4 regions of the Kocuria sp. KD4 genome follow, and region 2 is predicted to be linked to each of the others. Evidence: riboswitches for the same ligand, from Rfam matches in the RefSeq annotation. Region 2 holds a riboswitch; each other region holds the start of a gene.
What was found. A riboswitch is a leader RNA that binds a small molecule or an ion and turns the genes downstream of it on or off. The one in region 2 is predicted to bind S-adenosylmethionine.
Positions count from the first base shown of each region.

Region 1: it holds a riboswitch for S-adenosylmethionine, as region 2 does, so the genes downstream of both, HBK84_RS08860 (bifunctional o-acetylhomoserine/o-acetylserine sulfhydrylase) here and HBK84_RS01425 (ABC transporter ATP-binding protein) in region 2, are expected to answer to the same signal.
Region 3: it holds a riboswitch for S-adenosylmethionine, as region 2 does, so the genes downstream of both, HBK84_RS11280 (methylenetetrahydrofolate reductase) here and HBK84_RS01425 (ABC transporter ATP-binding protein) in region 2, are expected to answer to the same signal.
Region 4: it holds a riboswitch for S-adenosylmethionine, as region 2 does, so the genes downstream of both, HBK84_RS08605 (MetQ/NlpA family ABC transporter substrate-binding protein) here and HBK84_RS01425 (ABC transporter ATP-binding protein) in region 2, are expected to answer to the same signal.

Region 1 covers NZ_CP050449.1:1,965,668-1,973,485, forward strand. Annotated here, with positions in the region: gene HBK84_RS08855 (homoserine O-acetyltransferase) at 1-851, opposite strand, end outside; gene HBK84_RS08860 (bifunctional o-acetylhomoserine/o-acetylserine sulfhydrylase) at 854-2,242, opposite strand; SAM riboswitch class IV at 2,319-2,439, opposite strand; gene HBK84_RS12675 (hypothetical protein) at 2,404-2,745, opposite strand; gene HBK84_RS08870 (VOC family protein) at 3,407-4,045, shown strand; gene HBK84_RS08875 (CPBP family intramembrane glutamic endopeptidase) at 4,097-4,861, opposite strand; gene HBK84_RS08880 (S9 family peptidase) at 4,930-7,272, shown strand; gene HBK84_RS08885 (FAD-binding oxidoreductase) at 7,251-7,818, opposite strand, start outside.
Region 2 covers NZ_CP050449.1:314,701-322,518, reverse strand. Annotated here, with positions in the region: gene HBK84_RS01445 (SdpI family protein) at 1-58, opposite strand, end outside; gene HBK84_RS01440 (DinB family protein) at 140-712, shown strand; gene HBK84_RS01435 (class I SAM-dependent methyltransferase) at 725-1,363, opposite strand; gene HBK84_RS01430 (LLM class flavin-dependent oxidoreductase) at 1,466-2,893, opposite strand; SAM riboswitch class IV at 2,971-3,085, opposite strand; SAM riboswitch class I at 3,214-3,305, shown strand; gene HBK84_RS01425 (ABC transporter ATP-binding protein) at 3,313-4,116, shown strand; gene HBK84_RS01420 (aliphatic sulfonate ABC transporter substrate-binding protein) at 4,121-5,170, shown strand; gene HBK84_RS01415 (ABC transporter permease) at 5,167-6,132, shown strand; gene HBK84_RS01410 (AMP-binding protein) at 6,245-7,818, shown strand, end outside.
Region 3 covers NZ_CP050449.1:2,519,821-2,527,638, forward strand. Annotated here, with positions in the region: gene HBK84_RS11260 (MarR family winged helix-turn-helix transcriptional regulator) at 1-251, opposite strand, end outside; gene HBK84_RS11265 (fructosamine kinase family protein) at 424-1,293, opposite strand; gene HBK84_RS12710 (thermonuclease family protein) at 1,342-2,130, shown strand; gene HBK84_RS11275 (hypothetical protein) at 2,254-2,406, opposite strand; SAM riboswitch class IV at 2,573-2,689, shown strand; gene HBK84_RS11280 (methylenetetrahydrofolate reductase) at 2,734-3,723, shown strand; gene metE (5-methyltetrahydropteroyltriglutamate--homocysteine S-methyltransferase) at 3,921-6,410, shown strand; gene HBK84_RS11290 (aminotransferase class I/II-fold pyridoxal phosphate-dependent enzyme) at 6,485-7,792, shown strand.
Region 4 covers NZ_CP050449.1:1,910,493-1,918,310, reverse strand. Annotated here, with positions in the region: gene dxr (1-deoxy-D-xylulose-5-phosphate reductoisomerase) at 47-1,306, shown strand; SAM riboswitch class IV at 1,360-1,474, shown strand; gene HBK84_RS08605 (MetQ/NlpA family ABC transporter substrate-binding protein) at 1,570-2,454, shown strand; gene HBK84_RS08600 (methionine ABC transporter ATP-binding protein) at 2,451-3,503, shown strand; gene HBK84_RS08595 (methionine ABC transporter permease) at 3,503-4,159, shown strand; gene ispG (flavodoxin-dependent (E)-4-hydroxy-3-methylbut-2-enyl-diphosphate synthase) at 4,335-5,501, shown strand; gene HBK84_RS08585 (GNAT family N-acetyltransferase) at 5,498-6,358, shown strand; gene HBK84_RS08580 (proline--tRNA ligase) at 6,457-7,818, shown strand, end outside.

The sequences.
Region 1 (7,818 bases), 1.2 Mb from region 2:
GCCTGGTGGTCCAGGTAGCTCTCCACCTGGTACCGACCGCGGTCCGCGACGTGGGTGGCCTCGGGGTCCTCACGGGGTTGGGGTTCGCGGCCGAAGCGCGTTTCCAGCTCGTGCGCGCTGCGATAGGTGATGTGCGCGATCCGCCGCGCGAGCCCCAGACCCGCCTCCGGGTACTCGCCCGCGTAGTAGTCGCCGCCCCGGAAGTTCGGGTCCTGGCGGATCGCGAGCGACTGTGCCTGTCCCCACGCGAGCTGCTCGGCACCCACGCGCGCGTTGGCCGCGATCACGGCGCACGCGGCCACCCGATCCGGGTGGGACACGGCCCACTCGAGGGCGCGCGCTCCGCCCATGGACCCGCCGATCACGAGCCGCCACCGGGAGACTCCGAGCGCCCGAGCGAGCAGGGCCTCCGCGGTCACCGAGTCCCGCACGGTCACGCGCGGGAAACGCGAGCCCCACGGGACGCCGTCCGGTGCGGGGCTCGCGGGTCCCGTGCTGCCGTAGCACCCACCCAGGATGTTGGCGCACACCACGAAGTAGCGGTCCGTGTCGATCGCGGCACCCGGGCCCACGAGTCCGTCCCACCAACCGTCCGCCGCGGCGGCCGCGCCCTCGGGAGCGCTCGCGGCGTCCTCATGCCCCGCACCACCGCGCGCCACGTGCGTGTCACCCGTGAGCGCGTGCTCGATCAGCACCGCGTTGGAACCGTCCGCCGCGAGCTCGCCCCACGTCTCGTACGCGAGGTGCACGTCCGGCAGCCGGAACCGGGACTCGAGCACGAGCTCGCCGAGTTCGGCCCGCCGTACGACGCCGTCGCGCCGCGTGCGCGGCCCGTTGCCCACGACCGTCATGGTCAGTTCCCCGTGTCCTCCGCCGACGACGCCGCGTCGCCGGCAGCGTCGCCGCGCGCACCCACCGCGGCGAATCCGGACTCGAGGTCCGCGAGGATGTCGTCGATGCCCTCGACACCCACGGACAGCCGCACGAATCCCGGTTCCACGCCGGCCGCGAGCTGCTCCTCGTCCTTGAGCTGGGCGTGCGTCGTGGAGGCGGGGTGAATCACGAGCGAGCGCACGTCACCGATGTTCGCCACGTTGGAGTGCAGGCTCAGGGCGTCCACGAACGCGACACCGGCGTCCCGACCGCCGTCGAGCACGAAGCCGAGCACCGACCCGGCGCCGTTGGGCGCGTACTTCAGGGCGCGGTCGTGCCAGCGCGAGGACTCGAGACCGGCGTAGGACACCGAGCGCACCTCGGGGCGGGCCTCGAGCCACTCGGCGACCTTCTGCGCGTTGGCCACGTGACGTTCCATGCGCAACGACAGCGTCTCGATGCCCTGCTCGATCAAGAACGCGTTGAACGGAGAGATCGAGGTCCCCAGATCGCGCAGCAACTGCACGCGCGCTTTGAGGATGTACGAGAGGTTGACGCCGAAGGCACCGTCCGCACCGAGATCGCGGGCGTAGACGAGTCCGTTGTACGTCTCGTCCGGTTGGTTGAAACCGGGGAAGCGCTCGGGGTCCCGCGAGTAGTCGAACGCTCCGGTGTCCACGATGAACCCGCCGATCGCCGTGCCGTGGCCGCCCAGGAACTTGGTGGCCGAGTGCAGCACGATGTCCGCGCCCCACTCGATGGGCCGCACCAGGTAGGGCGTGGCGATCGTGTTGTCCACGATGAGCGGGACACCCGCCTCGTGGGCGATCCCGGCGATCGTCTCGATGTCGAACACGTCGTTGCGGGGGTTCGGGATGGATTCACCGAAGAACGCCACGGTGTTCTCGCGCACCGCGTCCCGCCACTGCGCGGGATTGTCCGGGTCCGAGACGAACGTGGTCTCCACGCCCATGCGCGGCAGCGTGTGCTTGAGCAGGTTGTACGACCCGCCGTACAGGGACGGGCTGGCCACCACGTGGGTCCCGGCGCCGCCCAGGTTAAGGATCGCGAGCGTGGCCGCGGCCTGCCCGGAGGAGACCATCAGGGCCCCCACGCCGCCCTCGAGGGATGCGACCCGGTTCTCCACGACCTCCGTGGTGGGGTTGGTCAGGCGCGAGTAGATGGGCCCCATCTCCTCGAGCGCGAACCGGGCCGCCGCCGTGCGGGCGTCCGGGAACACGAAGGACGTGGTCTGGTGGATCGGCAGGGCTCGCGACCCGGTCACAGGGTCGGGGTTCTGGCCCGCGTGGATCTGTCGGGTTTCGAACGACCAGCCCTGGGGATTGTCGGGGGTGGGTGCGGTGCTCATGGCCGTACTCCTTCTCGGAGGGATCAGGGGTCCGGTGGCGATCCGCACGGTGCCCGTGCTGTGACCGGGCACCAATGACCCGCGCTTGCCGCACGACGTCGGTCGACGCCACGGCCAGGTCCTCACCCAGGGCACCCCACCGCGGAAGGGAGGGTTGCCGGTCAGCTAGCTGGGGCTTCGCGCTGACTCTCGTGACCTATTACCTCATTGTCCGAACCCGGCGGGGCGGGAGTCAAGCCGGGGACGCTGCGAGCGGGCTCGGGGTCAGTGGCCGCTCGTTCCTGCTGTTCCATCTCCCGGGTGTGCAGTTCCCGGTCCTTCATCTCACGTGGATGGACGTAGAACAGACCCATGAGCACCGCGATCACGAACACCGCGAGCATCACGAAGAACAACGGCCTCACGCCGGTCAGGTAGATGACGGGGATGGCCAGCACCGTGACCAACCCGCCCCCGAAGAACGGTTCGAACACCAGCTGCTTGTAACCGAACGCCTCGAACACCGGGTCTTGGCCTCCGGGTCCACCACGCGCATGAGGATCAGCCCGGTGGCGGTCACCCCCATGGACGGGTGGTAGTCACCGATACCGCGCGCGAGCCAGTAGCGACCGATGATGTGGGGTGCCAACCACAAGAAAATGGCCACGTTGAACGCGATGCCGACCACCGCCAGGATGGTGAACGCCGCCAGCCACGGCCGCGATGGACATGTGCAGGGAGAACGGTTCCACGGAGGACGGGCAGCTGGTCATGGTGCCAGCGGAGTAGTACTCGTCGCTGCGGAACAGGCTCTGGACCCAACCCACCTTGACGCGCACGAACTTCCCCAGGAGCAGGGCGACTCCGAGGATCAGGAGTGCGAAACCGACGGCATTTGCGGACACGGGAACCACCTCGTAGTGATCGGGATCGATATCGGTCTCAGGTCACATAGCGAGGGCTCGGTCGGAGACTCCCCGGCTGATGCTGCGGACTCCAGCCTCTGAGACGCGCGTCTCGTTGACCTGGACCAACACAGTCCCCGCCCGGATCAGCCGTCCCGATGTCAGGTCTCGGGAGGTGCGGAGAGCCGGCCCTGCCCACCGGACCGGGCGGCGCAGGTCACACACTCGCCGGGCTCGCGCTCGATTTGGTGGCCCGTGTGGCCGGTGCCACCATGGCGTCATGAACTTGGATCACGTTTCCTTCGCGGCTCAGCCCGACGGCCTCGAGGCCACCACCGAACGCATCGCGAACCGGTTGGGGATCGAACCGGTCAAGGGCGGTGTGCACCCCCGTTTCGGCACTCGGAACATGATCCTGCCGCTCACCGACCACCAGTACGTGGAGGTCGTCACGGTGCTCGAGCACCCCGCCGCGGAGAAGGCGCCGTTCGGTCAGGCCGTCCGTGCCCGTTCTGACGCCGGCGGCGGCTGGCTCGGCTGGGTCGTAGAGGTCCCCGACCTCGCGCCCTTCGAGGCCAAGCTGGGCCGCCCCTCCGTGCCCGGTGGCCGGTTGTTCCCCGACGGTCGGCAGCTCGAATGGCATCAGATCGGCGTGAAGGGTTTGATCTCCGACCCGCAGTTGCCGTTCATGGTGCACTTCGATTCCGAGGACGAGATGCACCCGTCCCAGGCGCGGATCACGGACGTCCGGTTGAGCGGAATGGAGATCGCCGGCTCCCCCGACCGCGTCACGGAGTGGCTCGGCGGTCCCGTGGAGGACGTCCTGGGCTCGCTGGACGTCACCTGGTGCGCCCCCAATGGCACCCCCGGGGTCATGGCCGTCTCGTTCGACACCCCGGACGGCACCGTCACCATTTGATCTGGTTCCCTTCGGTGCGGCCGACGACGCCGCTCCGCCCGGTCTCCGGCATCAGCCCGCGAGCAGTTGCGGGGCCAGGAAGCCCACGGTGTCCAGGAGGGCGTGGGCGATCAGCAGCGGCATGAGTCGACCGCCGCGGCGGTAGAGCCACACGAACACGAGTCCCATGACCAGGTTCCCGAGCGTGGGTCCGAACCCCTGGTACAGGTGATAGCTGGCCCGCGCCACCGCGGAGGCCACCGCCACGAGCCACCACGACCATCCGAGGGATCGCAAGCGCTCGCACAGGAACGCCACCACGATCATCTCTTCCACGATCGAGTGGCGCAGCGCGGAGAGCACGAGCAAAGAAACCGCCCACCAGGTCTGCTCCATGGTGGATGTGGTGATCTGCGCGGTGATCTCCAGGGACCGGCCCACCTGATAGAGCACCAGGGTGCCGCCGCCCATCACCGCGAACAGGCCCATTCCCCACAGCGTGTCCCACACGGGTCTGCGCCCATCCACCCCGATCCTGCACAGCACGCCGGGGATCCCCCGCGCCACCCCGGCCATGAGGTACAGGGCCAGCAGCACGGGGACGAGCGCGAAGCCGATGCCCGTGAGCTGACGCAACGCGTCGATCAGGGGGACGCTGCTCAGGGGCCGGTTGAGCGTCGTCGTGGTGTCGGCCAGCGAGGACCGCATGAGCACCTCGGCCAGATCCAGCATGGCGTAGACCGCGGACGCCCCGAGGGACACGCCGAGCACCAGGACGATCTGAAGCCACGTGTCGGCGCGCGACATGCCGCGCTGCGAAGGGGTGGGAGTCTGCACGGGACCATTGTGGCCGCTCGCGAGCGGGACCACGTCTGCGCGTCCCCACCCGTCCCTAGACTGTGGGCATGACTTCCGAGCAGCCGTCCTATCCCGTGGCCCCGAGCCGCCCGGTGGAACGCACGTTCCACAGGCACACCTTCGCCGATCCCTACGAGTGGCTCCGGGACAAGGACTCCCCCGAGGTGCGCTCGCACCTGGACGCCGAGAACGCCTACGCGGAGGCCACGACCGAGGATCTGGCGCCCCTGCGCGAGCGGATCTACGGGGAGATCAAGGACCGCACGCTCGAGACGGACCTGTCCGTGCCGTCGCGTCGCGGGGACTGGTGGTACTTCACGCGCACGGTCGAGGGCGGCGCCCACCAGATCTTCTGCCGCGTCCCGGTCACCGACCCCGCGCAGTGGACACCGCCCACCGTGGAACCGGGCACCGCACTGGACGGCGAACAAACCCTCCTGGACGCTAACGCCGCATCCCAGGAGCACGACTTCTACGCGCTGGGCGCCTTCAGCGTGTCGGAGGACGGCTCCAGGTTGGCCTGGTCCGAGGACACCGCAGGTGACGAACGGTTCACGATCCAGGTCAAGGATCTCGCCACGGGACAACTGCTCGCGGACCGGATCGAGCAGACCTCGTACGGCGCGTTCCTCACACCGGACGCCTCCCAGCTGATCTACATCGTCGTGGACGAGTCGTGGCGGCCGTGGCGCGTGTACCGGCACGTCATCGGCCGGGACGCATCCTCCGACGAGCTGCTGTTCCAGGAGGACGACCCCGGCCTGTGGCTCGGGGCCGAGCTCTCCGCGGACAAGCAGTGGCTCATGCTGTCCTCGTCCTGCTCGGAGTACAGCGAGTACCGGATCCTGCCGTTGACCGAGCTGACCGGCTCCCCCACGGATGAGCCGGTCGCCGATGCGTCCGACGACACCGCTGGGCCGGATTCCCTGCCCTGGCGCGTCATGATCTCGCGCGAGGACCGGGTGCTCTACGAGGTGGAACCCCTCACGGTGGCCGGCCAGGACCACGTGCTCCTGACCCACGACGCGCACGCCCCCAACGGCCGGGTGAGCCTCATGCCGCTCGGGCACGCGGGCCGTGCCCTCGCGGACCTCGAGCTCACGGATGTCATCCCGGCGTCGGAGGACGTGCGGATCGAGTCCTGTGTTCCCACCGCCACCCACCTGGTCGTGGCCCTGCGCGCGGACACCACGCCCCGGGTCCGCCTGATCCCGCGCCGCGCGGTGGACGAGATCGTTGCGGGCCCACGCGAGGCCGTGCCCTCGACATCGGACACGGGCTCAGGACGCCTTGCGGACTCGGACGACGCCGCGGCGTCGAGCGCGGCGGCCGGTGCGGCGTCGTCGTCGCTGCTGGACGGGGCCGAGGCCGCGTTCGACGAGGAGCTCTACACGAGTGGCGTGCTCTCCGCGGAGTACGAGAACCCCGTGGTGCGGGTGTCCTACACGTCCTTCGTGACGCCGCCGCGCGTCTACGACATCCCCACGGCCGAACCCGGCGAGTCCGGGACGAACGAGTACGGCGTGGGCGAGCCCGTCCTGCGGCGCGAGGCCACCGTACTGGGCGGGTACCGCAGCCAGGACTACACCGTGGAACGGGACTGGGCCGTGACCGAGGACGGGACCCGGATCCCCGTGAGCATCGTGCGCCGCGCGGACCTGGACCCCACCCGCCCCGCACCCGTACTCCAGTACGCCTACGGGTCCTACGAGATCAGCACGGACCCCGGCTTCTCCGTGTCCCGGTTGTCGCTGCTGGACCGGGGCGTGATCTGGGCGGTCGCGCACGTGCGCGGCGGTGGCGAACTCGGTCGCGGGTGGTACGAGAACGGTAAGAAGGACACCAAGACCAACACGTTCACCGACTACGTGGCCGTCACCCGCCACCTCGCCACCCGCCCGGACGTGGACGCCCAGCGGATCGCCGTGATGGGTGGCTCGGCCGGCGGCCTGCTCGTGGGAGCCGTGCTCAACCTCGCGCCCGAGCTGTACTGTGCGGCGCTCGCGGCGGTCCCGTTCGTGGACCCGCTGACGTCCATGCTCATGCCCGAGCTGCCGCTCACCGCCCTCGAGTGGGAGGAGTGGGGCAACCCCGTGGACTCGGCCGAGGTCTACGAGTACATGCGTTCGTACTCCCCCTACGAGAACCTCCGGGACGCGGACTACCCGCCCGTCCTGGCGGTCACGAGCCTCAACGACACCCGCGTGCTGTACGTGGAACCGGCCAAGTGGGTCGCCGCCCTGCGCACTCGTGCCCGGCACCCGGAGACCGTGGTGCTGCGCTGTGAGATGGCGGGCGGCCACGGTGGCGCGTCCGGGCGCTATTCGCAGTGGAAGGACACGGCCTGGGAGTACGCGTGGCTCGCGCGCTACCTGGGGGTCGCGGACTGATCGGGTGAGCCGTCCGGGGCCAGAGCATCGCGAGTGGCGGGGCTGAGCCAGTCCCCCACCTCACCGCGCAGCACCAGTTCCGCGGCAGCCCTGGCGAGTGCCGAACTCGTCTGGAACCCGTACCCGCCCTGGCCTGCGAGCCAGAACATCCCCGGTGCCACCGGGTCCCAGCCGCACACGGGGACGTCGCTCGGACGCTCCGTGCGTAGTCCGGTCCACGCCTTGATCACGCCCGTGATCCGCAGGCTGGTCTCCCGCTCGATCATGGCGATCAGCCCGGCGACGGCGCCCTCGTGCGGTTGGGCGTCGCACGGTTCGCTGGGTTCGGCCTCCCCGAGCGAGATCATGGCGCCCGCGGCGTCGGGGCGGTAGTACCAGTCCTCGGCGGCATCGTCGACCATGGGGTGTTCCGGCGGCATGGGCTCGGCCAAGGTCACGAGGGCCGCCGTGCGTCGCAGAGGCCGTAATCCCTGGGGCGCCGCGCCGAACAGCGCTCCCACCTCGTCCGCCCACGCACCCGCGGCATTGACGACCGTGGCGGCACGC
Region 2 (7,818 bases):
CGCACACCAGGACCGTGCTGAACGACAGCATGATCACTCCGAGCAGGTCCTCGTCCACGGTTCCCTCCGGGTCACGGGCATTTCCTCCACCATACGACGGGCATGTGCACCCCCCCCCGGGCCCACTAGTGTTCTGGCCATGAGCTCACTCACGCCCGAAGAAGACGCCAGGCCCGAGCCGCCCCAGCATGCTGATGAGGTCACGACCCTCATGGGCTTCCTGGATTTCTTGCGCGCCACGGTCGCGTGGAAGACGGACGGCTTGACGAGTGCTGAGCTGCAGCGTCGACCTCTGCCCTCGACCATGACCCTGGGCGGGTTGCTGAAGCACTTGGCGTTCGTCGAGGACTACTGGTTCTGCTACGTCCTCCTGGGCCAGGAGCCGTGCGCCCCGTGGAATGACATCGACTGGGCCGACGACCCCGACTGGGATTGGAACTCGGCCGCTGCGAACAGCCCCGAGGAACTGCGGTCCATGTGGGCCTCCGCCGTGGAGACGTCCCGTGAGCAGTGGGACAGGTTCGCCGCCCGCACGGATCATCCGCTGGACGGGATGGTCACTCGTTCCACGGCCGAGGACCCGGATGCCCGCTGGACTCGAGGGGACATGAACGCCCGCTGGGTCCTGACGCACATGATCGAGGAATATGCGCGGCACTGCGGCCACGCCGACCTGTTGCGCGAGAGCATCGACGGTTCCGTGGGGGAATGACCGCCCATCAGGTCACCGTGTCGCCAAGAGGTGGCACTCGGGGAAGCGATGTTCTACGTCCGGGCGACTGACGGTGCGCCAGGCCTCCGTGAACCCGGCGTGCTTCATGTGATCCGCCATCACGTCCGGGTGCCAACGCCACGCCGGGGCCACGGCGTGATCGAACGAGACCACGGCTCGCCCTCCGTCGAGTGCTTGGAACGCCACCATGACCACCCCTCCGGGTGCCATCATGTCCGCCCAGGAGTCCAGGATGCCGGGAACCTGCGCGGGTGGGACGTGGATGAGACTGAACCGTGCAAGAACGCCGGCCACGCGGCGGTCGGGCCCCACCGCACCACCCCACGACGTGGGATTCGCATCGCCGGCTTCGAAGGTGACCTCCGGGTGAGATCCGCGCGCGATGCCCAGCATGGATTCGGACGGGTCCACCCCCACCACGTGCAGACCCCGCTCGGACAGCGCGGCCGTGACGTGCCCCGTGCCGCACCCCACATCCACCACGGGGCCGGGCACCCCTGCCGCGATGACGTGATCCGCGAAGGCCTCCACCGCGCGCCGTTCGAGCGCCGTCTGGAAGGGAGCGGGAAAAGCCCTGTCGTAGTCGTTCGCCAAGTGGTCGTAGCCGGGTTGCACGCGTTCCACTCTCACACGGGGGTCCCGCCCTGGCAACGGGCGGGGAAGCCGACGACGACGCCGCCCTGCCGGACCTGCGGGACCGAGCGCGAGCGGCGTCGTCGTCGGAGGGAGGTGTCAGCCCACCAACTCGCGGGACGGCGTGTCCGCGACGGAGGGCTCGCCCACGAACGCGCCGCGGTACTTCGCGGCGGGGTGGGTGTCCTTGACCCGCGGCTGGCCCTCGCCGTAGAGGGACTCTCGCAGGGTGTTGCCCTCGTACTCGGTGCGGTAACGCCCGCGCTTCTGCAACTCGGGGACCACGTACTCCACGAAGTCCTCGAAGGAACCGGGACTCACGTGGTACGCCAGGTTGATGCCGTCCAGGCCGCCCTCGTCCACCCAGGTCTCGAGCTGATCCGCGACGGTCTGCGCGGAGCCCACGAGGACCGCACCCATCCCACCCAGGGCGCAGTGCTTGGCGATCTCCTCGCGCGTCCACTGCTTGTCCTTGGACTGCAGCGTGAACGGGGTCAGGAAGGACTGGATGGAGTCGGTCTTGATGTAGTTCAGGGCCTCGTCCTCGTCGAACTGGGACAGGTCCACGCCGGACCACCCGCCGATGATCGCCTGGGATGCCTCCAGGTCCACGTACTGCAGGTAGTCGCGGTACTTCTCCTGGGCCTCCTCGTCCGTGTCCGCGACGACCACGGAGAGCATCGCGTAGATCTTGACGTCGTCACGGCTGCGACCCTCGGCCTGGGCCCGGGCGCGGATCTTGTCGGTCACGAAACGCGTGAGGTCCGGGCGCAACCCGCCGATGAACACGGCTTCCGCGTGCTTACCCGCGAACGCCTGCCCGCGCGAGGACGCGCCGGCCTGGAAGATCAGCGGTGTGCGCTGCGGGGACGGTGCCGTGAGCCCCGCTCCGGGAACCGTGAAGTGCTCCCCGCTGTGCCGGATGGGATGGACCTTGGTGGGATCCGCGTAGACACCCGTCTCACGGTTCTGAACCACAGCGTCCTCCTCCCACGAGCCCTCCCAAAGCTTGTAGCACACGTCCAGGAACTCCTCCGCGATCTCGTAACGCGTATCGTGCTCAATCTGGCGCGGCAGGCCCTGGTTCTCCGCAGCGGACGGAAGGTAGGAGGTCACCACGTTGAATCCCACGCGGCCCTTGGTGAGGTGATCCAGTGTGGCGTACTTGCGGGCCAGGGTGTAGGGCTGCTCGTAGGTCACCGCGCTCGTCACGCCGAAGCCCAGGTGCTCGGTCACGGCGGCCATGGCCGAGACCTGCATGAACGGGTCGTTGACCGGGACCTGGGCCCCGTCACGCACGGCCGGAGCCGCGGAGTTCTTGTAGATGTCGTAGATGCCCACCACGTCCGCAAGGAACAGGGCGTCGAACTTGCCCCGCTCCAGCAGCTTGGCCAGCTCCGTCCAGTACTCGATGGTGTTGTACTCGGTGGCCCGGGACCGCGGGTGGCGCCACAACCCGAAGCTCTGGTGATCCACGCAGGTCATGTCGAACGCGTTGACGGAAATCCGTTTGCTCATCTCGGTCAGCCCCTCAGCAGGAACACGACCCGCGCCCCGTGCACCACCTACGGCGGCCTACCTTGCGGGTCCAGCGCGCTTGTGTGGCGCCGTACTTGCCGCATGCGGTGTGCCATGCGGCCCGATCCTCACCTGGGGCACCCCGCTACGGGAGAGGGTTGCCGTCCGACAAGCCAGGGCTGAACGTCGGAACTCGTGATCGTTGTGGCACCGATCCTAACGGGGATCACCGGTCCGCGGAAACGCCCCGGGTCACGGGCCGTCACGACGGCGCCCCGGCGCGTCACACGATTTGCACCCGCGGGCGCCCGGCCCGTTCAATGGTGGGGTTCCCATCCGGAGCGGCTGAGAGACCTGGCTCGTTGACGTCGCAGCAACCGGCCCCACGCGGGCAAGGTGCTAATGCCAGGAACGATGGAGTTGATGAATTGAGTCATGTCCTCACGCGCCCGCACTCCGCTGTCGACGCCGCGGCGGTCACCTTCGACCGGGTCGGCAAGTCCTTCCCCGCACACCACGGAGCGCATGTCCACGAGGTCCTGAGGGACGTGACCTTCACGGTGCGTCCGGGCGAGATCGTCTCCGTCCTGGGCCCCTCGGGGTGCGGCAAGTCCACCCTGCTACGCGCGGTGGCTGGGCTCGGCACGGCGAGCGAGGGCGAAGTCCGGATCGATGACTCGGTGGTGCGCGAGATCGACCCGCGCTGCGCCGTCGGCTTCCAGGAACCGCGGTTGCTGCCGTGGCGCAGCGTGGCGCGCAACGTGGCACTGGGTCTGCCCCACGGGACTCCCGCCCAGGAGGGGAAGCGGCGGGTGGCGCAGCTGTTGGAGCTCGTCGGCCTGTCCCACCACGCGAATCACCGTCCCTCGGAGATCTCCGGGGGCATGGCACAGCGCGCATCCCTCGCCCGGGCCCTGGCACGGAACCCGCGGGTCCTGCTGTTGGACGAGCCCTTCGGGGCCCTGGACGCCCTGACCCGGATCAGGATGCAGGATCTGCTGCTGGACGTGCACCGCGCCGATCCCACGACCGTGCTCATGGTCACCCACGACGTCGAGGAAGCCCTGGTGCTCTCCGATCACGTGGTGGTGCTCGCGCGGGAAACGGCCACGGGCCCCGCGACCATCGCCGAGATCATCTCCCCCGAGCTGGCCCGCCCGCGCTCCCGCGAGGACAGTGAGATCACCGCGCTGCGCGCCCACCTGTTGGCCCTGCTCGGCGTGGAGCGCTGAGCGCATGGCGCAGTTGTCCCGACGCCGCGCACTGCAGGCACTCGGCCTGTCCGCGCTGGCGCTGCCCCTGAGCGGATGCGTCATGGAGGGCGAAGGTCCGGGCCGCGGTGTGGCCGGCGGTTCCGCGCACGAGATCTACCTGGACTACGCGACCTACAACCCGCTGTCCCTGATCATCAAGGCCAAGGGCTGGCTCGAGAAGGTCGCCGGGGCCCACGGCCAGACCGTGACGTGGGTGTACTCGGCCGGTTCCAACAAGGCCAACGAGTCGCTACGCGCCGGGGTCGTGGACGTGGGCTCCACGGCAGGTTCCGCCGCACTGCTCGCACGTGCCAACCGCTCGCCGATCAGGACGATCGACCTGTTCTCACAGCCCGAGTGGTCCGCGCTCGTGCGCACCCCGGACTCCCCCGTGCGCACCGTGGCGGACCTCGCGGGCACGTCCGTGGCCGCGACAAAGGGCACGGATCCGTACTTCTTCCTCCTGCAGTCCCTCGGCGCGGCGGGCATGAGCGCACAGGACGTCACCGTGGTGAACCTGCAGCACGCGGACGGGCGCACCGCGCTGGACACCGGTCAGGTGGCCGCATGGTCCGGGCTGGACCCCGTGATGGCCGCCGCGGAGAAGGCGGGGGACGTGCTGTTCCACCGGCAGTTGGAGTTCAACACGTACGGGTTCCTCAACGCGCGGGAGGTGTTCCTGCATTTGAATCCCACGGGTGCGCAGGACGTGGTGAACACGTACGCCTACGCGCGGCAGTGGGCGCTGCAGCACCCGGAGGAGGGGATCGCGACCCTCGCGGAAGGCGCGAGCATCGATCGCGACACCGCCCGGCGGGTCTGGCAGCGCACCCACCTGGACATCGACCCCGTTCCGGGCCCCGAACAGCTCGCGGTGCTCGAGAGGGTCGGGCCCATCCTGGTGGAATCCGGGGACGTCTCCTCGCAGCAGGACGTGGACGAGGCGCTCGCGAACATCGTGGAGCAGCACTACGCACAACACGCCGATGCGGCCGCCGTGGCCCAGGTGATCGAAGGGAAGCAGTCCTCATGAGCACTCACGACACCTCCTCCGCCGCACCGCGGTCCTCGGACGGCGCGTCCTCCGAAGCAGCTGGCGTCACTGCGGTGGCCACACTGTCCGACGACAACGGACGCCACGAGGCGGGCGCGGTGGCACCCGGCGACGTCGCACCCCCATCAGACACCCCTGCCGCGGCGGATTCCCGCACGCGTCCCAGCGCGCTGCGCAATCCTTGGGCCCTGGGGCTGATCGGGATCGTCCTGCCCGTGCTGCTGGTGCTCGTGTGGCACGCCCTCTCCACGAACGGGACCTTCTCCCCCGTGCAGTTGCCGCGCCCGTCTGCGGTGCTCGCCGCGGGATGGGAGCTGCTGCGCAGCGGTGACCTGTGGTTGCACGTGGGGATCTCCACGCAGCGCGTGATCGTGGGCTTCCTGATCGGCAGTGGGCTCGGGCTGTTGCTCGGCGCGTTGCTGGGGCTCTCCCCGTGGGCGCGGGCCATCGGCTCGCCCACGATCGGCGCGCTGCGCGCCGTGCCGTCCCTCGCGTGGGTGCCGCTGCTGTTGCTGTGGATCGGGATCGGGGAGAACTCCAAGGTGACCCTGGTGGCAATCGGCGCCTTCTTCCCGGTGTACACCACGGTGTCCGCCGCGCTGCGCCACGTGGACCGGCACCTGATCGAAGCCGCACGGTCCTTCGGGCTGCGCGGGGTCAAGCTCTTCACCACCGTGCAGTTGCCCGCGGTGCTGCCCTCCGTGATCTCCGGGCTGCGCCTGGCCCTGGCCCAGGCGTGGTTGTTCCTGGTGGCCGCGGAACTGCTGGGTTCCTCCATGGGCCTGGGATTCCTGCTCACCGATTCGCAGAACAACGGCCGCACGGACCGGTTGCTGCTCGCGATCGTGTTGCTGGCCGTGCTGGGCAAGCTCACGGACGCCCTGCTCGGCATCTTCGAGCGGTGGACGCAGCGGCGCTGGAGCGTGGCCGGAACCAGGTGACAACCCGCCCGGTTCCCGCCGGCGCCCGCCGTTCCACCGCGGCCCGGTCGTTCCACCGGGGGCCCGGCCGTTGCAGACACCGACCGTTCGGATCGACATCACAGGAGGACTCGTGACCGGCACGCACTCATACTCAGACCCCGCTCACCCCACACCGAACCCGGCGTTGATCTCCGACGACGCCCGGGTGCAGTTCTGGGTCGAGCAGGCCGGGCGGCTGGACTGGGCGCAGCCATGGCACACGGCTCACCGGTTCGAGAAGCCGCAGCGCACGGGTGAGGACCACGACGGCAACCCCACTTACACCGTGCCCGAGATCGCGTGGTTCGAAGGCGGGAAACTCAACGTCTCGTACAACTGCGTGGACCGCCATGTGGCAGCCGGGCGTGGTCAGCACGTGGCCCTGTACTTCGAGGGTGAACCCGGGGACCGCCTGGTCTATACCTACGCGGACCTGCAGCGTGAGGTATCCAGGGCCGCCAACGCCCTGCTCCAACTGGGCGTGGAGAAGGGCGACCGCGTGGTCATCTACCTCCCGGTCATCCCGGAGACCGTGATCATCACGCTCGCGTGCGCGCGCATCGGGGCGATCCACTCGCTCGTGTTCGGCGGGTTCTCCGCAGAAGCCCTCAAGTTCCGGGTCGAGGACACCGGAGCCAAGGTCCTGGTGACCACGGACGGGCAGAACCGGCGCGGCGCCGTCGTCCCCGTGAAGACCAATGCCGACGAGGCCTGCAGCGGTGAGAACAGCATCGAGCACGTGATCGTGGTGCGCCGCACGTCCCGGCCCGGGCGCACCGATCTGCCGCGCGGCACCCGGGGCCTGCATTCCAAGGACGAGGAACTCGTGCCGTGGACCCCCGGGCGTGACGTGTGGTGGCACGAGCTCACCGCGGGCGTCTCGGACGTCCACGAGCCCGAGGCGTTCGACGCGGAGACGCCCCTGTTCATCATCTACACGTCCGGCACCACGGGGAGCCCCAAGGGCCTGGTCCACACGATGGGCGGATACATGGTGCAGACGGCATACACCCACGCCCTGCTGTTCGACCTGCTCCCGGACGTGCCCGACGCGTCCGGGGTGCTGCGCCCGGAGGAGCTGTCCGCCGTGAACGACCCCGCCAAGGTGGACTCCACCGTGCACTGGTGCACCGCGGACCTCGCGTGGGTCACTGCGCACACCTACGAGATCTACGGCCCGCTGGTCAACGGCGTATCCCAGGTGATCTACGAGGGCACGCCCAACACCCCGGATTACGGCCGCCACTTCGAGATCATCGAGCGCTACGGCGTGACCAACTACTACACGGCACCCACCCTGATCCGCTCGCTCATGGGCGCGTTCCCCAAGGGGCTGCCCCCGGTCTACAACCTCTCCTCGATCCGGTTGCTCGGCTCCGTGGGCGAGTCCATCAACCCGGAGGCGTGGCGCTGGTTGCGCGCCCAGGTCGGCCGCGACGAGGTGCCCTTCGTGGACACGTGGTGGCAGTCCGAGACGGGCTCCTGCGTCGCATCCCCGCGCCCGCACGATCCGCAGTTCGCCCCTCCCGGCACGTTCGACGAGGCCGCAGCACACACCTCCCTCAAGCCGGGTTGCGCTACGCGTGCGGTCCCCGGCGTATCTGTGCGGGTGCTGGACGAGGCCGGTGAGGAAGTGGGCCCCAACCTGCAGGGCTATGCCGTGAT
Region 3 (7,818 bases), 600 kb from region 2:
ACCACGTGACCCGCGCGCACCAGTCGGTCCACCACCGCGGTCGCGGAGGCCGTCGTGATGTGCAGCGCGTGAGCCAGTTCCGTGGGCCCCATGGAATGGACTATGAGCATGGCCATGGCCGCGTAATCGGTTCCCTTGAGCCCCAAGATGCGGCGGATCTCGTACGCGATCTCCGCGTTGAGCACGACCACCCGGCGCAGCGCACGCGACTGCGGGCTCACCGGCCCGTACCACGTTGCACTGCTCTCCATCGCGTCCCTCGCGTTGTGGATAACTAGACAATCTAGTAAACATCATGCTGCACGTGCGGGGGACGTGTCCAACCATGTCACGCGGGTGGAAAACGTTGTCCGCACCTGCCTTGTAGCAGTCATCGGCCGAGAACGCCCTGTCCTCAGCGGGTGATGGACGCGCCCCGTAGTGTCACATCAGACTGCGCAGGGCCCGCAGGACCGCCCCGCCGTAACCACCGTCGAACCTGATCGCATGCACCAGCAGCGGCGGCAACTGGTACCACGGCACCCGGTCGTGCCAGCCGTCCGCGAGGGGGTAGACGTCGTCGTACGCCGCGAAGCATTCCCGCCCGAAACCGCCGAAGAGCTGCATCATGGCCAGGTCGTACTCGCGGTGTCCGTAGAACGAGGACGGATCGATGAGCCAGTTCGTCCCGTTGCGATCCACCACGCGGTTGCCTGCCCACAGGTCACCGTGTAGCAGGCTCGGGGGCTCGGGAGGGCCCGCGAGTTCGTCCGCTCGCGGCGCCAAGCGCGCCAGCAGGTCCGACGCCGCGGGGTCCAGGTGTCCCGCGTCGATCGCCGCGCGCAGCAACGGCTCGATGCGGCGGTGTAACAGGAAGTCGGCCCAGTCGTCCGTGGGCGTGAGATCCACCGGGAACGAGCCGATGCGTTCCGGCAGCTCCGCCGAGAGCCACCCGACGTGCGGGGCTCGCGCGCGGTGGATGGCCGCGAGACCGGCCCCCATGCTGCGTTCCGTGGCACGGTCCTGCCGTCCGGGACCCTCGTCGATCCACTCGAGCACCAGGGCCTCATCGCCCACGTGATGCACCCTGGGCACCCGCACCTCGGCGGGGGCGACGGCGCGCAGCGCCTCGAGTCCCGCCGCCTCCAACGCCAACACACCCGCCGGGGCACCCGGCATGGTCTTGGCGAACAGGGGCCCGTCCGGGGTCTCGAGCCAGTAGGCGCGGGCGGTGTCCCCGCCGCTCAGGGGACGGGCATCGCTCACGCGCAGGTCCGCGACAATCTCACCGGGAAGCTCATCGATGGTGGCCATGCGTCTTGTCTACACCATGCCGCACTGCGCACCACCCCGGACGACTCGGTGGCCACAGTGGAACGCGTGGTGGACGGGGACACCCTGGACGCCACGATCGCGGGGAAGTCCACGCGGGTGCGGCTGCTGAACATCAATACCCCGGAGGTCGCGCGGGACGGTCAGCCCGGCGAGTGCCTCGCGGACGAGGCCACGGCCAAGCTTGAGGACCTACTGCCCAAGGGATCCACGATCCACCTGGAATACGACGTGGAACGCACGGACCGCTACGGCCGCACCCTCGCCCGAGTGACCCGCGACGACGACGGGTTGAACGTCAACCAGGCACTCGTCAAGGCGGGCCTGGCAACGCCCATGACCGTGGGCGCCAACAGCACGTACCGGCGAGAGATGGACAGCGCGTACAACGTGGCCCAGGCCATGCAGGTCGGTTTCTTCGACCCGAAGCAGGACTGCGCGCCGCCGGGGGAATCCGCATCCCCCGACACCACAACTTCGAGCACCGCGAGCCCGAGCGCGACGCCGAGTCCCACCCCGTCCTCCACGTCCACTCCCACGCCGACGCTCGAGGCGCCTCCCGCGGTCGTGGAGGACGAGGTCGCCGTGGGCGATCCGGCACCCCAACCCAATCCCGCTCCGCAACCGAACTACAACTACAACCCCGCCCCCGCGCAGCCCGCGGCACCTCAGCTACCGGCCGCGCCCCGGGTACCTGCTGCCCCGCAGCTGCCGGCGGCACCCCACGTGCCCCCGGCTCCCGAGAGTGATGGCGGCTATCCCGGTTACACCGGCCCCCGGTGCTACGAACCGGGAGGAAAGGTCTGGCACCCGTGCTGAGTCGCTGATGACACGCCAAGGCGCGCCCACCCGGACGGTTGACCGGGTGGGCGTCCCTGCTTTTCGCCACGCTTTCGTCACGCGGGTGCACCGGCGAGCCGCCGGATGCACGGCGGCCCGGACTCAGGGTTCGTGACGACCGGGGTTGGCGGTCGCGCTGCGCAAGGGGGACGGCGTCGTCGTCGGAGCGGGTGCCTGCGAGGACGCGGACCCGCCCGCGGCCGGCGCCGCGGCTATCGAGCGCGAGACCCAGTTCTCGGGTCCCAACTCGGGCATCTTCATGTCCTGCACGTCGTGGGGCAGGATGACCACGGCAGGGCCCAGGTGCCCCCGTGCGGTCCATTCAGCCCGCTTGGGAAGACGAGCGCGGCGGGAGGCCGGCGGTTCCGTCATCGTTCGTGGGCCTCGTCACGAGGCTGTGCTACGCTCGCTCGTAACAAAGGATCATGAGTCCCGGTGCGAAGCTCTGGCTAACCGGGCGGCAACCCTCCAGCTGTAGTGGGGTGCCCCAGATGAGGATCCGGCCGCCGCGCAACCGCGTGGTCGGCAAGTACGGCGCTCGGAGCTCATCCTCCGGCGTCCTAACGCCGGAGGATTTTTTATATGCCCGCACCCCTCGCAGCGTCAGAACCCGCGCCCGTGACTGGCCCGCCCACGGGGACGTCCTGGCTGGTCCGGCGCCCGCGCCGCTCCACGCTTGTCTCGTTCGAAGTGTTCCCGCCGCGGCCCACCGCGGACCCGGACACTGTGTGGCGCAACATCGACGCCATGGCCCAGGCCGGGCCGGATTTCTTCTCGGTCACCCACGGTCACGCCGGCCATCACGGCGTCTCCCGCGAGGCGCTGCGCCACCTGCGCCGCACGACCAAGACCCCGGTCATGGCGCACTTCACGTGCGGTGGCACGGACCGCGCGGGTCTCGAGCGCGCCGTGGACCAGTTGCTGGACGACGGCGTTCGCGACCTCCTCGCGCTGCGCGGCGACCCGCCCCTGGGTACCGGGGAATGGCGGACCCCAGCGGGTGGCCTGGGCCGGGCCTCCCAACTGGTGGAGCTGATCCGGGACGTCGAACGACGTCGCTTCGGCACCGGGTTCCGCCCGGGTCAGCGACCGCTGTCCGTGTCGGTGGCGTGCTACCCGTCCCCCGCGCGAGGCCGCGACTTCGAGGCGGATCTCGCGTCCCTGTGGGACAAGCAGGAGGCCGGCGCGGACTACGCGATCACGCAGGTGCTCTACGAACCCGAGGACTACGCCACGTTCCTGGAACGCGCGCGCTCGGAGGGCATCCACATCCCCGTGGTCGCCGGGCTCATGCCGCTGAGCAACCCTCAAAGGTTGCAGCGCATGACCGAGATCACCGGGGTCCGGGTCCCGGAACGCCTCACCCGGTTCCTGCGCGCCGACACTCCCGAGGAACTGCGCCACCGAGGGGTCGCGGCCACCCTGTCCCTGATCGACGACCTCATGGATCTGGGCTGCGCCGGTTTCCACCTGTACACGTTCAACCGCCCCGAGGCGGCGCTGACCATCCTGGAGCACCTGCGGGTCCGGGATGCCGCACGCGAATACCGAGGCCGCAGCCCCGCGGCCTGACCTCCGCACCAGCCCCGGCCGACCCGTGAACCGATCGTGTTGGCTTCGACCGCCACATCCGGGCAGGCCGAAAACCGTTCGTAGCGGCACCACCCACGCTGACGTTCCCCTTACCCCGCCGCGCCGGAGCACACCCGTTGCCGCGGCTCATCACACCCCCTAACCGCCATACCCCACACCAGCTCCGAGGAGTTCCCATGAGCACCCAGCCCGTCCCGTTCCCCGCCGCCACGATCCTGGGCTACCCCCGCATCGGCCCCGACCGCGAGCTCAAGCGCGCACTCGAGTCCTATTGGAAGGACCCGCAACAGCACCCCGCCACCACCGTGCTGGACACCCTCGCCCGGTTGCGTGAGCGCACCGCCACGCGATTGTCCGAACTCGGCCTCACCACGGATCACGCGGTGCCGTCCGAGGGGTTCGCGGTGGACCACGTCCTGGACACGTCCCTGGCGCTAGGCGCGGTTCCCGCGCGGTTCATCGCGGACGGCTACGAGCCCGCCGCCCCGGACACGCCCCGCGGGATCGAGCTGATCACGGCGTTGTCCCGCGGCACCGATCGGTTGGAGCCGCTCGAGATGACCAAGTGGTTCGACACCAACTACCACTACTACGTACCCGAGATCGGCCCGGACACCCCGTTGCGTGCGAACCCCGAGAGCCTCGTGTCCCGCTACCGGACCACCCTCGGGACCACCGGGATCACCACCCGCCCGGTCCTCGTGGGCCCCGTGAGCCTGCTCTTGCTCTCACGCCCCGAGACCACCGATGCCGTCGCAAGTCACCCCCTGCAGCGCCTCGACGACGTCGTGGCCGAATACGCCGCGATCCTGCGAGCCCTGGCTGAGGCCGGCGTCGAATGGGTGCAACTCGACGAGCCGGCCCTCGCCGCGGACGGGTGGAGCGTGGAACGCACCGAACTCGTGGCCGCCCTCGAGAGCGCCTACACCCAACTCTCGAACGAGCAACAGCGCCCCGCGATCCTCGTGACCGTGGGCTACGGCGATGCCGGCGAGGACGCCCAGCTCGCCCTGGCCCACACGAACATCGACGCCCTGGCCATCGACCTCGACCGCGGGGACGTCCCCGGCAAGAAGGCACTCGAGGCATGGGGCGAACGCCCCGTCGTGGGCGGCGTCGTGGGCGGACGCACCGTGTGGCGCACCGACCTCGCGCGCGCCGTCGAGACCCTGGACCGGCTGCGCGCCGCGGCCCGCGGGCCGGTGGCCGTGGGCACCGCGACGCCGCTGCTGCACGTCCCGCACGACGTCGCCCGCGAGACCGCACTGGATCCGGACGTCACCAGCTGGGTCGCGTTCGCGGACCAGAAGGTGACCGAGGTGGTCGGGCTCGCGCGCGGCGTCGAGCACGGCTGGGATGCCATCCGGGACACCCTGGACGAGGACGCCACGATCCGCGCGGCCCGCGCCGAGCACCCGGCAACTCACAAGGCCGAGATCCGCGAGCGCACCGCCGCGGTGCAGGACGCGGACCGCCAGCGCGCGGACGCCGAACAGCGCCGCGCTGCCCAGCGCGAACGTCTGCGCTTGCCCGTGCTGCCCACCACGACCATCGGATCCTTCCCGCAGACGCCGCAGATCCGCAAGACCCGGGCGGACCACCGCGCGGGGCGGATCACGGAGGCCGAGTACACGGACGCGATCCGCGCGGAGATCGCCCACACGGTGCGCGTCCAGGAGGAACTGGGGCTCGACGTCCTGGTGCACGGCGAACCCGAGCGCAACGACATGGTGCAGTACTTCGCGGAGGGCCTGGACGGTTTCGTGACCACGCAGCACGGCTGGGTGCAGTCCTATGGATCGCGCTGCACGCGCCCGTCGATCCTGTTCGGGGACGTCTCGCGCCCCGCGCCGATCACGGTGGACTGGACCTCGTACGCGGCGTCCCTGACCGAGCGCCCCGTCAAGGGCATGTTGACCGGGCCGGTCACGATCCTCGCGTGGTCCTTCGTGCGCGACGACGCTCCGGCCGCCGAGGTCGCCGACCAGGTCGCACTCGCCCTGCGGGACGAGATCGCGGATCTCGAGCGCGCGGGAACGCCCGTGATCCAGGTGGACGAGCCCGCGCTGCGCGAGCTGCTGCCGCTGCGGGCGGCCGAGCGCCCGGCGTACCTCGAGTGGTCCGTGGGGGCGTTCCGCCTGGCCACGGGCGGGGCGGCCACGGACACCCAGATCCACACCCACCTGTGCTATTCGGAGTTCGAGACCGTCCTGGACGCGATCGACGCCCTGGACGCGGACGTCACCACGCTCGAGGCGTCCCGCTCCGGTTCGGGCATCGTGACCGGGCTCGCGGCATCCGACTTCCCTCGGGACGTGGGTCCCGGCGTGTGGGACATCCACTCGCCCCGGGTCCCCACGTTCGAGGAGCTCGCGGGGCGCATCCGCCACGCGGCGCACGAGATCGGCGCCGAGCGCGTGTGGGTTAACCCCGACTGCGGGTTGAAGACCCGCGGCTGGCCCGAGACCGAGGCCGCACTGGACCGGCTGGTCGCCGCGACGGTCACCGTGCGCGCGGAACTCTCCGCCGACGACGCCGCTCGGACGGCCGGCGCGCCCGCAGGTGCACCGGCGAACGTGGACCCGAACGACGCGACGACCGTGTCCGGGAGCGTCACTGTCGCCGCGTCGTCGACCCCTGCCGCGGATACTCCGGCGCAGCGCTGATTCACCCGTAGGAAACGTCCACCCGGTGGCCGCCGCCGCGCGGCCACCGGGTGGACCGAGGAAGGAAGAAGACCATGACCGCAGCCACCCCCGCTCCGCTGGGCACGCCCATCGTCCGGCCCATCCACCACAGTGCCGCGTACGCGTTCGAGACCCTGGCCGACGCCCGCGAGGTCTTCGCCCAGCGCGCGAGCGGTTTCACCTACGCCCGCACGGGTAATCCGAACGTCGCGGCGCTCGAGGCCGAGGTCGCGCGGCTGGAGGGAGGGGAATGCGCGGTCGCGACGTCGTCGGGACAAGCCGCGGTGAGCCTCGCTTTGCTCACGCTGACCGGGCCCGCGAAGGACGCGCACGTCGTCGTCTCCTCGCGGATCTACGGCGGGACGGTGGACCTGCTCACGGACACCCTCGCGGACACGGGCCTGGAGGTCACGTTCGCGGATCCCCGCGAACCGCAGCAGTGGGAGGATGCCCTGCGCCCCGGCACGCGCGTGTTCTTCCTCGAATCCGTGGCCAATCCGCTCACGGAACTGCCTGAACTCGAGGCGATCGCGGAGATCGCGCACCGCAACGGTGTGGTCGTGATCGTGGACAACACCGTGGCCACGCCGCACCTCTACACTCCCGGGCGCCACGGTGCGGACCTCGTGGTGCACTCGGCCACCAAGTACCTCTCGGGACACGGCGGGCCCCTGGGCGGTGTGCTCGTAGACACCGGGTCCTTCGACCCCACCGAGGACCCCGAACGGTGGCCGTGGCTGACCCGCAAGCACCACCGCTGGGGGGACCGTTCCCCCGTGGAGGTCTTCGGTGCCCGGCGAGCGCTGCTGGGTGTGGCCCGGTGCAAGTACCTCAACGACCTGGGCCCGTGCATGGGCGCGACCACGGCCCACGAGATCCTGCAGGGCATCACGACCCTGGGTGTGCGCGTGGAACGCCAGTCCGCCACGGCGGAGCGACTCGCCCTCACCCTGGCCGAGCATCCCGCGGTGGAGCGTGTCCACCACCCCCGCTTCGGGGATCCGCGACAGCAACAGCTGCGGGAGACCGGAGGCTACCGCGGGGTGGGCGGCGTGTTCTCGATCGACCTCAAGGGAACCCCGGAACAGGTCGAGCATGCCGTGAACTCGCTGCGTCTGATCAAACTCGCGGCCAACATCGGTGACGTCCGTACCCTCGTGGCGCACCCCGCGAGCATGACCCACTGCCGCCTCACGCCCGAGCAGTTCCGCGCGAGCGGGATCACCGAGCGGACCCTGCGCGTGAGCGTGGGGCTCGAGGACGAAGCCGATCTCACGGCCGATCTCTTCCAGGCCCTGTCGGTCATCGCCCCCGCGCACGCACCGCAGCCCCGCTCGACGTCGACCACCGCGGCCCACTGAGCTGCCCGCACCCCCCGAAGGAGACC
Region 4 (7,818 bases), 1.2 Mb from region 2:
GGTGCGGCGCTCACGCGATACTGGGGTCATGACTTCCTCCACCGGCATGACCCCCGATCTTGACTCCGCCACCCGGCAGGCCCCCCGGCGCCTCGTGATCCTGGGGTCCACGGGATCCATCGGGACGCAGGCGCTCGACGTCGTGTCCGAGGCCGCGGGGCTGCGCCGGCCCGTCTCGGATGCCACCCACGAGCCCTTCGAGGTCGTGGCGCTCGCCGCGGGCGCGGGTCACCTCGAGCTGCTCGCTCAGCAGGCCGTGACGTTCGGTGTCCGTGCGGTGGGCACGAGCGGTACGGCGGACGACGCCGCCCGGTTGCGTGAGCTGATCGCGGACCGGTCACGCGCGGCGTCGTCGGCGGCACCCGAGGTCCTGTACGGGCCGGACGCTGCAACCCGGATCGCGCAGTGGGAGGGTTCGGACCTCGTGTTGAACGGAATCACCGGGAGCATCGGGCTCGCACCCACCCTGGCGGCGCTGGGAGCGGGTCGGCGGGTGGCGCTCGCGAACAAGGAGTCCCTGATCGCGGGCGGTCCGCTCGTGTTGCGCGCCGCGGCGGACACGGGCCTCGAGGACGCGCTGATCCCCGTGGACTCCGAACACTCGGCGATCGCCCAGGCCCTGCGCTCCGGGACGGCCTCCGAGGTGCGCCGGCTCGTGCTCACGGCGTCCGGCGGACCGTTCCGCGGCATGACGCGCGAGCAGCTCACGCGCGTGACACCCGAACAGGCCCTGCAGCACCCCACGTGGGACATGGGGGTCATGGTCACCACGAACTCCGCGACCATGGTCAACAAGGCACTGGAGGTGCTCGAGGCGAGCCTACTGTTCGACGTCCCCCTGGACCGGATCGACGTCACGGTGCATCCGCAATCGGTCGTGCACTCCATGGTGGAGTTCGTGGACGGATCCACCCTGGCGCAGGCGTCCCCGCCGGACATGCGCCTGCCCATCGCGCTCGGAATCGGCTGGCCCCACCGCGTGACCGGTGCCGCCGCGGGGTGCGACTGGACCCGGGCCGCACAGTGGACGTTCGAACCGCTCGATTCGCAGGTGTTCCCCGCCGTGGAGCTCATGAAGCACGCGGGTTCGCGCGGCGGGACGTGGCCCGCGGTGTTCAACGCCGCCAACGAGCAGGCCGTGCACGCGTTCCACCGCGGGGCGCTCGGCTTCACGCAGATCGTGGACATGGTCGAGCGTGTGCTGGAGGATCACGACGGCGTCACGCGGCCCACCCTTGAGGACGTCCTGGGGGCGGAGGAGTGGGCCCGGGCCCGCGCGGACGAACGTATCGCCGGGATGGCATAGGGCCCTTCCGGCGGTCGTCGGCCCATGGCAGGGCCATGCTAGAATTCCGGGTGGATGACGAGATCCGGCGCGTAGCTCTGGCTGGCCGGACGGCAACCCTCTCCCGTAGCGGGGTGCCCCAGATGACCATCCGGTCGCGGTTGCAACAGATCACGGCAAGTGCGGTTCCCCGGAAATCAGCACGTACCCGTCCCTGTGCCCTCATCCAGGGGGGACTGTTCGCCCCGCGAGTCCCCGTCACAGACCCCTGGAAAGGCATGATCATGCGAACCAAGCGTTTGATTCCCGTCGTGTTGGCCACCACCCTGGGCCTCACCCTCACCGCGTGCGGCGGCGGCTCCGAAAACTCGGACCCGGCCGCGGACGGCAAGATCACCGTCGGGATCGTGGGCTCGACCCCTGTGCAGGAAGCGTTGAAGCAGGTCGCCGCGGACAACGACATCACGGTCGAGTACGTGGACTTCAGTGACTACAGCCAGCCGAACCCCGCTCTGAAGAGCGGTGACATCGACATGAACTGGTTCCAGCACATCGCGTACCTCGCCGATTACAACAACAACGCCGGGGACACCATCACTCCCGTGGGCTCCACGTCCATCTTCCCGCTGGGGCTGTACTCCAAGAGCGTGAAATCCGTGGGTGACTTCAAGCAGGGTGACGAGATCGCCGTGCCGAACGACTCGATCAACCTGTCCCGCGCCCTGAACCTCTTGCACCAGCAGGGTCTCGTGGAGTTCACCAAGGACACGATCGCCCCCACCGAGCAGGACATCGACACCGCCAAGTCCAAGGTCACGGTCCGCCCGGTCTCCGCCGAGCAGACCGTGCTGTCCATGGACTCCGTGGCCGCCTCCGTGGTCAACAACGACTTCCTGGACCGCGCGAACATCGATCCCAAGTCCGCGCTGGCTCAGGACGATCCCACCGCGGACAGCGCCAAGGTGTACGACAACCTCTTCGCCGCGACCGAGGCGAACGCGGACAACGAGACCCTGAAGAAGGTCGCGAGCTTCTACTACGACGACAAGGTCCAGGACGCGGAGAAGACCGAGACCAAGGGCACCGCGGTGCCCACCAAGGTGGATCAGCAGGAGCTCAAGGACTTGCTGGCCCGCTACTCGCAGGACCTCAAGGAGCAGACCAAGTGAGCCCGTCCGCCACGGCGGACACCCTGGTCAGTTTCCGGGACGTGAGCAAGGTCTTCGTCACGGGGTCCAAACGCCGCCCGCGCACCGTGACCGCGGTGGACTCCGTGGACCTGGACATCCGCCGCGGTGAGATCTTCGCGGTGATCGGCTACTCGGGGGCGGGCAAGTCCACCCTCGTGCGGCTGATCAACGGCCTGGAACCCATTTCGTCCGGGGCGCTCGAGGTCGCCGGTAACCGTGTGGACGGGCGCAGCGAATCCCAGCTGGCGCCCATCCGCCGCAAGATCGGGATGATCTTCCAGCAGTTCAACCTGTTCACGTCACGCACCGTGGCGGGCAACATCGATTACCCGCTCAAGCGTGCCGGGTGGAAGCCCGAGGAACGCAAGGCGCGGGTCGCGGAACTGTTGGAGTTCGTGGGCTTGACCGAGCGCGCCGGGAACTACCCCGAGCAGCTCTCGGGTGGTCAGAAGCAGCGCGTGGGGATCGCCCGCGCGCTCGCGAGCAATCCCGAACTGCTGCTCGCAGACGAGTCCACCTCGGCGTTGGACCCGGAGACCACCCAGGAGGTCCTGGGTCTGCTCAAGCGCGTCAACCGTGAGCTGGGGATCACCATCGTGTTGATCACCCACGAGATGGACGTGGTGCGGGCCACCGCGGACCGCGTGGCCGTGATGGACAGCGGTCGTGTGGTGGAGACCGGGACCACCGCGGAGGTCTTCGCCCACCCGCGGGCGCAGACCACGCGCAAGTTCGTCTCCTCGGTCATGCGCACCGTGCCGCGCGCGGACGAGATCGAGAAGCTGCGCCGGGAACACCCCGGGCGGCTCGTGCTGGTGGACGTCACCGACCAGAACCGGATCGGGGACGTGCTCTCGGACGCCGCCCGTGACGGTGTCAGCTTCAACATCGCCTTCGGGGGGATCTCCATCCTGCAGTCACAGTCCTTCGGAACGCTCACGCTGTCCCTGACCGGTTCGGACGAGTCCGTGGACCGCGCCGTCGAGAGTCTGCGCGCCGTCACCACGGTGCGGGAGGTGAGTGAGTGATGGAGTGGTCTGCTCTGGGCCCGCAGTTGCTGGACGCAACCGGGCAGACGCTGTATATGGTCTCCGTGACCCTCGTGCTGGCCGGGCTCATCGGCCTGGCCGTGGGTATGGGGCTCTACGTGACCCGGCGGGGCAGCATCCTGGAGAACGGTCCACTGTTCACCGCGCTGAACCTTTTGGTGAACTTCGTGCGTCCCATCCCGTTCATCATCCTGCTGGCCGCCCTGGGTCAGGTCACGGAATCGGTCGTGGGCACGCGCCTGGGCCCCAACGCCGCGATCTTCACCATGACCATCGGCGCTACGTTCGCGGTGGCCCGCATCGTGGAGCAGAACCTCATGACGGTGGATCCCGGGGTGATCGAGGCCGCGCGGTCCATGGGGGTCTCACGCTGGAAGATCATCACCACGGTGATCCTGCCGGAGGCGCTCGGCCCGCTCGTGCTGGGGTACACGTTCCTGGTCATCGGCATCACGGACATGTCCGCGATGGCCGGTGCGATCGGTGCCGGCGGTCTGGGTGACTTCGCGTTGCGCCTGGGCTATCAGCGCTTCAACGACCAGGTCACGTGGGCCGCGGTGATCGTGATCATCATCCTGGTCCAGCTCGTGCAGTTCTTCGGCAATTGGCTCGCGCGCAGGATCATGCGCCGCTGACGCTCACGCGCCCCGTACCATGGCGACGCCGCCCCCGGAACATTCCGGGGGCGGCGTCGTGTTCGGCGCATCACGTGCGGCTGTAGCACGTGGGAGGAGTGGGGCACAATGGACAGTGCAACATCGCGGGGCGCGCGTCACGGGCCCCGGACGCCACTTCCTTGGGAGGCAATTCGTGACCTCGGTCAATCTCGGTATGCCCGCCGCGCCCCAACCGGTGCTCTCGCCCCGGCGCAAGACCCGCCAGATCCAGGTGGGTTCGGTGGGTGTGGGGTCGGAGCACCCGATCAGCGTCCAGTCGATGACCACGACCCCCACCACGGACATCAACGCCACGCTGCAGCAGATCGCCGAGCTCAACGCCGCCGGTTGCGACATCGTGCGCGTGGCGTGCCCGTCCCAGGACGACGCCGACGCCCTGCCCATCATCGCCATGAAGTCCCCGATCCCGGTGATCGCGGACATCCACTTCCAGCCCAAGTACGTCTACGCCGCGATCGACGCCGGGTGCGCCGGTGTGCGCGTGAACCCGGGCAACATCCGCAAGTTCGACGACCAGATCGAGGGCATCTCCCGTGCGGCGGAGGCCGCGGGCGTGTCCATCCGGATCGGCGTGAACGCGGGCTCCCTGGACAAGCGCCTGCTGCAGAAGTACGGCAAGGCCACCCCGGAGGCGCTCGTGGAGTCCGCCGTGTGGGAGGCCTCGCTGTTCGAGGAGCACGACTTCCACGACTTCAAGATCTCCGTCAAGCACAACGACCCCGTGACCATGGTGCGCGCCTACCAGTTGCTCGCCGAGCGCGGGGACTGGCCGCTGCACCTGGGTGTCACGGAGGCCGGCCCGGCCCTGCAGGGCACGGTCAAGTCCGCGACCGCCTTCGGCATCCTGCTCGGTCAGGGCATCGGGGATACCATCCGCGTGTCCCTGTCCGCGCCTCCGGTCGAAGAGGTCAAGGTGGGCAATCAGATCCTGCAGTCGCTTGGGCTGCGCCCGCGCAAGCTCGAGATCGTCTCGTGCCCCTCGTGCGGGCGCGCGCAGGTGGACGTCTACAAGCTCGCCGAGGAGGTCAACGAGGGCCTGGCCCACCTGACCGTGCCGCTGCGCGTGGCCGTGATGGGCTGCGTCGTCAACGGCCCGGGGGAAGCCCGCGAAGCGGACCTGGGCGTGGCCTCGGGCAACGGTAAGGGCCAGATCTTCGTGCGCGGTGAGGTCATCAAGACCGTTCCCGAGGACCAGATCGTGGAGACCCTGCTCGCCCAGGCCAACGAGATGGCCGAGAGCATGGAATTGGACGAGAACGGCCAGCCGGTCGAGGGCGCGCCGGTCGTGACCGCCGGGTGAGCCTGCGCCGCGCCCCGCGGGTGCTCTCACCCGCCGCCGTGAACCAGTCGGCACTGGACCGCCTGCTGGCGCGGCACGCGGTGTCCGGGGTGTTCGTCGCGGCGCACGTGGCCCGGATCCGGGCCGCCCGCGGTCGGCGGCAGCCGCCCGTGATCGGTGTGGCGGACTCCTCCGGCGAGCTCGTGGGCGCGTGCTGGGCGGGAACCAACGTGGTCCCCGTGGTGCTCGACCAGACCGGGACGGACCTCGTCGCGGACGTCCTGGCCCGCGGCGGGCCCCGCTTCGCCTCGTTCTTCGGTCCCGCCGATCCCGTGCTCGGACTGTGGGAACGATTGCGGGACACGTGGCCCGAACCCTTCGACGTCCGTCCCGTGCAACCGCTGCTCGTGATGGACCGTGATCCCGCACCCGAGTTGTTCACGGGGCCCGCCCGCGATGTGCGATGGGCGCAGGACGAGGACTTCCCTCGCGTGCTGCCCGCGGCCGCGGCCATGTTCACCGAGGAAGTGGGGTACTCCCCCTTCACCACCGGGGCGGAGGGTTACCGCCAGCGAGTGCGCTCCCTCGTGCGCGATCGCAGGACCGCGGTGCTCACCGACGAGCACGGCACCGTGATCTTCAAGGCGGACATCGGGTCGCTGCACGGGTCCGTGTGCCAGATCCAGGGCGTGTGGGTGGACCCCAAGCACCGGGGGAGGGGACTGGCCGTGCCGTGTATGGCCGCGACCGTGGCGCTCGCCCGGCAGTACGTCCCGACTGTGAGCCTCTACGTGAACTCGTTCAACGCACCCGCCCTGGCCACATACCGCCGAGTGGGTTTCCGGCGGCACGAGGATTTCGCCACGGTCCTCCTGTGAGCCCCCGGGCCCGGCGTGCGCCGGTGCCGCGCAGCGATAGACTCGCGGGGATACCCGCCGCTTCGATCGATCCCTTCACGGGTGGATAGGATCCCTTCATGCCCCTTCGCCTGAGTTCCTTGTTCCTGCGCACGCTGCGCGAAGACCCCGTGGACGCAGACGTGGACAGCCACAAGCTCCTGGTGCGCGCCGGGTACATCCGCCGCGCGGCGCCCGGGATCTACACGTGGTTGCCCCTGGGGCTGAACGTCCTGGGAAAGGTCGAGCGGATCGTGCGCGAGGAGATGAACGCGATCGGCGCCCAGGAGGTGCACTTCCCGGCGCTGTTGCCGCGCGAACCCTACGAGGCCACCAACCGCTGGACCGAGTACGGTGAGAACCTCTTCCGGCTGCAGGACCGCAAGGGCGCGGACTACCTGCTCGCGCCCACGCACGAGGAGATGTTCACGCTGCTCGTGAAGGATCTTTACTCGTCCTACAAGGACCTCCCGGTCTCGCTGTACCAGATCCAGACCAAGTACCGGGACGAAGCCCGCCCCCGCGCGGGTCTGCTGCGCGGGCGGGAGTTCATCATGAAGGACTCCTACTCGTTCGACATCGACGACGCGGGGTTGGACGAGTCCTACGCCAAGCACCGCGCGGCGTACGTGCGGATCTTCGAACGCCTCGGCCTGCCGGTCGTGGCCGTGTCCGCGACCTCGGGGGCCATGGGCGGATCCCGGTCCGAGGAGTTCATGCACCCCTCGTCCGTGGGTGAGGACACCTTCGTGCGCTCAGCTGGAGGCTACGCCGCGAACGTGGAGGCCGTGACGACGGTGGTCCCGGAGCCGATCGACTACGTGGACGCTCCCGCGGCCCAAGTGCACCGCACCCCCGCGAGCCCCACGATCGAGACGCTTGTGGAGCGCTCCAACGAGTTGCACCCCCGCGAAGGCGAGCCGTGGACCGCCGCGGACACGCTCAAGAACGTCGTGCTGTCCGTCTCGTTGCCCGGTGGTAAGCGTCAGCTCGTGGCCCTGGGCGTTCCCGGGGACCGCGACGTGGACCTCAAGCGCGTGGAAGCCGGGATCGGTGAGGCCCTCGGACAGGGCGGTGAACTCGAGGTCGCCGCCGCGACCGAGGACGAGCTGCGTGCCGTGCCCGAACTCGTCAAGGGCTACATCGGTCCGGGTCTGAGCCGCGACGACGCCCTGCTCGGTTCCGAGTCCCGCACGGGCATCCCGTACTTCGTGGACCCTCGCGTGGTGCCGGGCACCTCGTGGATCACCGGCGCGAACGTGGCCGAGACCCACGTCTACCACCTGGTCGCCGAGCGCGACTTCACGTGGGACGGCACCCTCGAGGCTTGCACCGTGCGTGACGGGGACCCCGCACCGGACGGTTCCGGGCCCCTCGAGATCGCGCGTGGCATGGAGATGGGCCACGTCTTCCAGCTCGGGCGCAAGTACGCCGATGCCCTC